Regions from separate parts of the Rahnella sp. ATs2 genome, predicted to be linked through region 1. Evidence: predicted binding sites of a transcription regulator. Region 1 holds the regulator's gene; each other region holds the start of a gene.
The links. Region 1 encodes CRP, which controls carbon source genes, mostly activating them, when cyclic AMP is high. Its sites were predicted from a motif close to ATGTGANNNNNNTCACAT; they were not measured.
Positions count from the first base shown of each region.

Region 2: ACJY2G_RS08410 (DeoR family transcriptional regulator) is a predicted target of CRP. The motif match lies at 988-1,005, and genes of this name have one in related genera.
Region 3: ACJY2G_RS05315 (YjcB family protein) is a predicted target of CRP. The motif match lies at 993-1,010, and genes of this name have one in related genera.

Region 1 covers NZ_JBLYPL010000013.1:18,958-21,163, forward strand. Annotated here, with positions in the region: gene ACJY2G_RS15240 (OsmC family protein) at 1-372, opposite strand, end outside; gene crp (cAMP-activated global transcriptional regulator CRP) at 735-1,367, shown strand; gene ACJY2G_RS15250 (YccS/YhfK family putative transporter) at 1,429-2,206, shown strand, end outside.
Region 2 covers NZ_JBLYPL010000006.1:273,117-275,322, forward strand. Annotated here, with positions in the region: gene moeA (molybdopterin molybdotransferase MoeA) at 1-786, opposite strand, end outside; gene ACJY2G_RS08410 (DeoR family transcriptional regulator) at 1,032-1,265, shown strand; gene tsgA (MFS transporter TsgA) at 1,341-2,206, opposite strand, start outside.
Region 3 covers NZ_JBLYPL010000004.1:160,738-162,943, forward strand. Annotated here, with positions in the region: gene bglX (beta-glucosidase BglX) at 1-198, opposite strand, end outside; gene ACJY2G_RS05315 (YjcB family protein) at 599-883, opposite strand; gene malT (HTH-type transcriptional regulator MalT) at 1,148-2,206, opposite strand, start outside.

The sequences.
Region 1 (2,206 bases):
GGTCGCCGCTTTGCCGAGCATCAGGGACACAGAGCAGTACTTTTCCGCAGACAGGCTAACGGCACGTTCGACAATCTTATCGGTGAGATCTTTACCGGTGACGATAAAATGCAGATTGATGTGCGTGAACAGGCGCGGCGCTTCTTCGCGGCGTTGTGAGGTCAGCTTGACTTCACAATCACGCACGTCATTACGGCCTTTTTGCAAAATAGACACCACATCAATCGCGCTGCAACCGCCTGCGGACATCAGCAGCATTTCCATCGGGCTGGGTGCTTTATCGCCCGCATTACCATCCATAGAAATCTGGTGGCCTGACGCTGACTCGCCTAAAAACGTCAGCCCTTCTACCCATTTTACGCGTGCGTGCATGAACTATTCTCCCGGTGAATAAACTCGTCGAATTCCGCTCCCAGAGTACCCTTTCACCTAAAATCTGGCAACGTAACCCGATCGCCATCATGCTGAAGCGAGACAACAGAAGACAGCATTGCAAACCTGTGCTACAAACAAAGCCGAAACATACTTTCCAGTGAATTGCGGTGACGGTTTTCGCGGTTTAAGAACAGAACCCACGGTGATAACGGCAATAATCAGGCTGTTTCACTCCGACACCCGCTTGCAGCATTTCTGGGGAGTTATATGCTGAAAGGGCGCTTTTTTTATGAAGTGCCGTACAGGGAACTCTGAGCCCTGTGATTTTGGGCAGCGATAACAACAGAGGATAATAGCAAATGGTTCTCGGCAAGCCACAAACAGACCCGACTCTTGAATGGTTCCTGTCTCACTGTCATATACATAAGTATCCTTCTAAAAGTACGCTGATTCACCAGGGTGAAAAAGCCGAAACGCTTTACTACATCGTGAAAGGGTCAGTTGCTGTCCTTATCAAGGATGAAGAAGGCAAAGAAATGATACTGTCCTACCTTAACCAAGGTGACTTCATCGGCGAGCTGGGACTCTTCGAAGAAGGTCAGGAACGTAGTGCGTGGGTTCGTGCAAAAACTGCCTGTGAAGTGGCTGAAATTTCTTATAAAAAATTCCGCCAGCTGATTCAGGTTAACCCGGATATTCTGATGCGTCTTTCCGCGCAGATGGCAAACCGTCTGCAAGTGACGTCAGAGAAAGTCGGCAACCTGGCCTTCCTCGACGTAACAGGGCGTATCGCTCAAACTCTCCTTAATCTGGCTAAACAGCCTGATGCGATGACCCATCCGGACGGGATGCAAATCAAGATCACCCGTCAGGAAATCGGCCAAATCGTCGGTTGTTCACGTGAAACAGTCGGACGTATTCTCAAAATGCTTGAAGATCAAAGTCTGATCTCGGCACACGGTAAAACGATTGTCGTTTACGGCACACGTTAATCCCTTAAAAATCGGCGCGGCAGAATACTGTCGCGCCTTTTTTATGGGCTAAGCTTTATCCATGACGCTATGGCGAAGACTGTTTTACCATCCGGAAGTTAACTACGCGCTGCGCCAGACGCTGGTGTTGTGCCTGCCCGTTGGTATCTGCTGGTTGTTCGGCAATCTGCAAATGGGGCTGCTGTTCTCTCTTTGTCCTGCCTGCTGCAACGTCGCGGGCCTCGATACTCCGCATAAACGCTTTTTCAAACGCCTGATAATTGGCGGAACGCTCTTTGCCGTGAGCAGCATTCTGTTGCAAGTGATGCTGGAAAGCTGGCACATTCCCCTGCCGCTCATCATGTTGTCGCTGGCATTACTGCTTGGCGTGACCGGCGAAATCAGCCCGTTGCATGCGCGGCTGTTGCCCGGCGCGCTGGTGGCGACCATCTTTACACTGAGTATGGTCGGCGTTCGCCCGATATGGCAGGCGCCGGTGCTTTTCGCCGCCGGTACGGCCTGGTACGGATTATTTAACTGGGCGTGGTTTCGCATATCGGAAGAACAGCCGATGCGCGAAACGCTCAGCCAGCTCTATCTGCAACTCGCGGATTACTTCGAAGCTAAATACAGCCTGCTGACGCAACACACCGATCCTGAAACCGCGTTACCCCCGTTGCTGACGCGCCAGCAGCAGGTCATCGACCTGATTGCCCTGCTCTATCAGCAACTGCACATGCTGCCGCAACACGGCCATCATCATCACCATAAAAGACTGTTTCAGCGTTTTCAGGTCGCGCTTGATTTGCAGGAGCACATCACGGTGAGCCTGCATCAGCCGGAAGAAGTGCAGAAGCTGG
Region 2 (2,206 bases), on a different contig from region 1:
ATCGGCCTCACCGACGGAAACACCGCCGCTGGAAATTACCAAATCGGCAAATTCATTGGCTTCTTCAAACGCTTTACGCAATGCCTGCGGATCGTCGCGGATAATGCCTAAATCCAGCACCGTACAACCGAGTTGCTCCAGCATCAGACGCACGGCAAACCGGTTCGTGTCATAAATCTGGCCTTCCTGCAGAGGCGTACCGACAGGTTGTAGCTCATCACCGGTGGAAAATACGGCGACTTTCAGCGGCTTCCAGACTTGTACTTCAGTCACGCCAAGGGACGCCAGCAGCGGTAATTCTGCTGCACCCAGACGCACGCCAGCAGGCAAAACGCTGTCGCCTTGCTTAATGTCGTCTCCGGTCAGGCGGATATTCTGGCCTTTTTGCGCCGTTGCAGTGAAACGTATCCCCGCGTCTGAAACTTCTGCCTGTTCCTGCATGATCACTGTGTCGGCACCGGCCGGAACCGGCGCACCGGTCATGATGCGGATACAGGTTCCGGCAGGCCATTCGCCATGAAAAGGCGCGCCGGCAAAGGCTTTTCCCGCCACCGGCAGGACGGCACCCTCGTGCAGGTCTTCAATGCGCAGGGCATAACCGTCCATCGCGGAGTTATCAAAAGGCGGGACAAAAATCGGGGAAAGCACCGGTGCCGCAGTAATACGGCCAGCGGCGGTTGCCAGTGGCAGCGATTCGGCATCCTGCGCTGTTTTTTTCGGAACGTAAGCGCGCATTTTATCCAGCGCTTCCTGAAGTGAGATCAAGCCTGCAGTGTTGAATTCCATCAAAATTCCTTAGTGATTCAGCCCGGCCACGCGGGCGTACTCACCGGCGACGGACGGGAAAATGGGGCATGAGCATAGTATGACAGAGAATCGGGACGAACCAAAAATCGCTGAAGGCGTAAAAACTTCGTGGGGATTTCTGAAAAATTGAGATCGATCCCAAAAATACGGATGTAACGCGGTTATCATAGTTACCGTTATTTGTGATTTGTGTCACATATCTGTCATATACACAGGAATAACCGGTGCTTAAAAAAAATCGCCATCAGGCCATCCTTCAGTTGGTAGAACAACATGAAGTGTTACAGGTTAGCGAACTGGCACAATCGCTGGATGTGAGTCTTGAAACGATCCGACGTGATTTGAGTGAAATGCAGGACAAGGGATTGATTTTACGCCGCCATGGACGCGCGCGTCGTCTGGCCGCTCAGCCTGAAACATCCTGGCTAAACAGTTTGCAGCGCTGCCCGCAGCTTTAAAGGCGCAGCTAAATAAGAAAAGGGAAGGCTTTTATGCCTTCCCTTTTTTATGCATGAATTTATGCGTAGTAAATGTTATGCCGCCATTTCGCGGTGGATTTTTTCCGCTTTACTGCGCACACCGGCGATGATCACCGCCAGCACCAGCAGAACGTAAGATACGGTCGCGATATTCAGCGCCCAGAACAGGCCGTATTCGCGATAAATGAATGATGAGAAGGAAGCGAAAATCAGCGTACCGACGGAAGCCGTCGTCAGCAGCGCAGAGGTCAGCGTAGGAGGTGAGTTTTTCACCTGCAGGCTGCCGTAGCTCATCAGGCCGGAGAACATACCGGAGTTACAGAAGCCGAACAGGCCAACCGCAATCATCACCAGCGTGGTGTTTTCGTTGTGTGTCACCACAAACAGGCTGATTAACCCGACGATGGCCGACGCAAACAGGAAGGTACGCAGTTTCACAAAACGCACGGTGAACTGGTTCAGGAACAGGCCAATCGCTTTCACCATCCAGTAAGTGGTGATGTAGATCGCCGCTTTGTCAGTGTCCAGACCGAAATGCTCATGCAACCAGCTTGGCATCCACAGGGTGAAAACCAGTTCGCTGAAGACGAAGGCGAACAGGGCAAAACACAGCACGTACGCCGCGAAGCCCCACGGCTCTTTCGCTTCCCGCTCGCTTTTCGCCACTTTTTCCGGCTGCGCAACGGTCGGGAATTTCTGACCCACACACAGCAGGATCATCAGCACGCTCAGCGTACCCATGATGCCGTACATCGCCAGCCAGCTCGCGCCATGCTTGAACAGGAAACCGAGCACCAGAGACAGCGTCATGCCGGAAAGCGCAAAGAAGAAGTCGGTGAAGATTAAGTTGGCGGAACGCTTTTTCGGGTCGTCATTAATACGCACAACTAGATAGCTGCCAATCGACATCATCAGGCCAG
Region 3 (2,206 bases), on a different contig from region 1:
TTTCTGATAGTCCGGCCCCACAGTGACCAGATTCAGCTGACCGATTTTTTCATCAATGGTCATTTTTTTCATCAGGTCAGCAATAAACGCATTGCGCTCTTTTACCTGATCCTGGGGAATGCCCGTCGTTTCAACGGCGAGCGAAGAAGCAGAACTTACCAGTAACACTAACGCGCCAAGCACGTGATGCGTATTCATCGGAATTCCTTCAGCCATAAGCAGGGGTGCCAAACCGGTGAAAATTCAGCAGCCTGAAGCAAACAAAGCAATGATCATTCTAAGAAAAGTATCTAAGAAAAGTATGGGTGAGAATCTAATACGACCCTTCAACTATTAGCAATGAATAGTTTATGCCCTGCGCACAATATCGTTTTACATTGCGGAGCAGACTGCAATTTACAGGTAATCAGAAACTCACGTACAAAAAGACCTCAGATACGCCACGCATTTTTCTAAATTTAGGATTAAATGATATGCAGGTGAACAAATAATCAGCAAGCTGGCCTGAATGTTCATTATCAGGGCAATAAAAAAGGCAGAACATCATGTTCTGCCTTTCTTTCATCTGTTCTCAACGACACGCGGTGAGCGAATCGGATTAATAGTAATAAGACATATCGGTCGGGGTTTTGCTCATCACATCAAAGAAAACGTCTTTCGTGTTTGCCCAGAACTGCGCGACGGCGGCGGCATCATAATTCATGCCCATCAGGCTCATGACGAAGAAACAGGTCACGGTCAGGCCGAGACCGCTGCAAACAAAGGCCATGGTATTGCGGCTGGACTGGCGGCAAACAATATTAAGCTGGCTGGTGCAGAACATCAAAAAGGCGCTCAGCAATTCCCAGCGCATCATGACAATCCCTGCAGTTAAAGTACCCATCGATAAAATCCTTACTCACTACAGCCGTTTACACAAAGCCAAAATCAGCCGGATGGCTGTTATAACAGGTTGGCAGCGGGCTTTTCTGAAGAAATGGTGAATTACAATAGTGTGACGAAGGTCACATTATATCACCGGATTTTATTTTTGAGCAAAATATGTTCGCTAATGAAAAATAGGCATAACACATCAACTTATTTTGATGATGTGTTATGAAAAGAGAAGTGCGCGATAACGGAAGTGCGCGTTGCCTTACCCGGTGAATCAGGCGCCGTAGCCCATCACCTGCAATAAATGTTGTGCCTGCTGGACAGCTTCCTGACGGTGTGCCACGCCCAGTTTCTGGTACAAATTGCGGATATGCGTTTTGATGGTGGTGGACGCGACATCGAGTTCACCGGCGATCTGATCGTTGCTGTAACCGGAGTAAATCAGCCCGAGAACCTGCCATTCGCGCTGGGTCAGCGGACTGGTGCGGATCAGTTCCGGCACCTGCGGATGGGTCAGCAGTTTATTGACGAACCCTTCGTCGAAGTGCGCGAACTTATGACGATGGTGCTGGTTAATTTCACGCAGAATTTGCTGAGCACGGCGCTGTTCCAGTTCCGGCAGCAGATTGAGTTGCAGCAACTGACGCAACTGCTGCGCCATCATTTCCCCTTCGATGACGAAATGACTGACAAAACCCGTACGGTTCGCCAGCCCCAGCGCTTCGATCAACACCCGCTGCGCATCATTTTTACGGCCGGTATGCCAGTAAAGCAGATTGCTGAGCAGCAGATTGCGGTTGAGATCGCTGGTCAGGCGCAACTGACGCGCATTCTGATTCAGCTCATCGAGCACCACTTCGGCTTCATCAAACTGTTCCAGCAAAATCTGCACGCGGGCGATATTACGCCACTGGCCTTGCTGGAAATGGTTGTCGGCCATGTCGGGTTTACGCGCCTGTTGCAGCCACTGGCGGGCAGCGGCTTTGTCGCCGATCATCTGCCAGTAAATCACCCGTGGCTTGTCGGTATTGGTCAGCCAGTCGATGTGATACTGACCGGTTTTGAGCAGGCTTTCACAGCGCTGTAAATGGTGATGTGCGTTATCGAGCTGACCGCGGGCCAGAGAACATTTCGCCAGCATCGCCAGACACTGCAACTGCTGTTGCGGCTGGAAGTTGGTCAGCACGTCGAGCCCCTGACGGGCGGCGTCTTCGGCATCATCGAGCCGCGACCACGACCACAGCAATTGCGAGCGCAGACGCAGTAGAAATTCGTGCATCGGCAGCTGTTCCAGATGCTGTTCACGCACCAGTTCAAAAGCGCGATCCTGCAT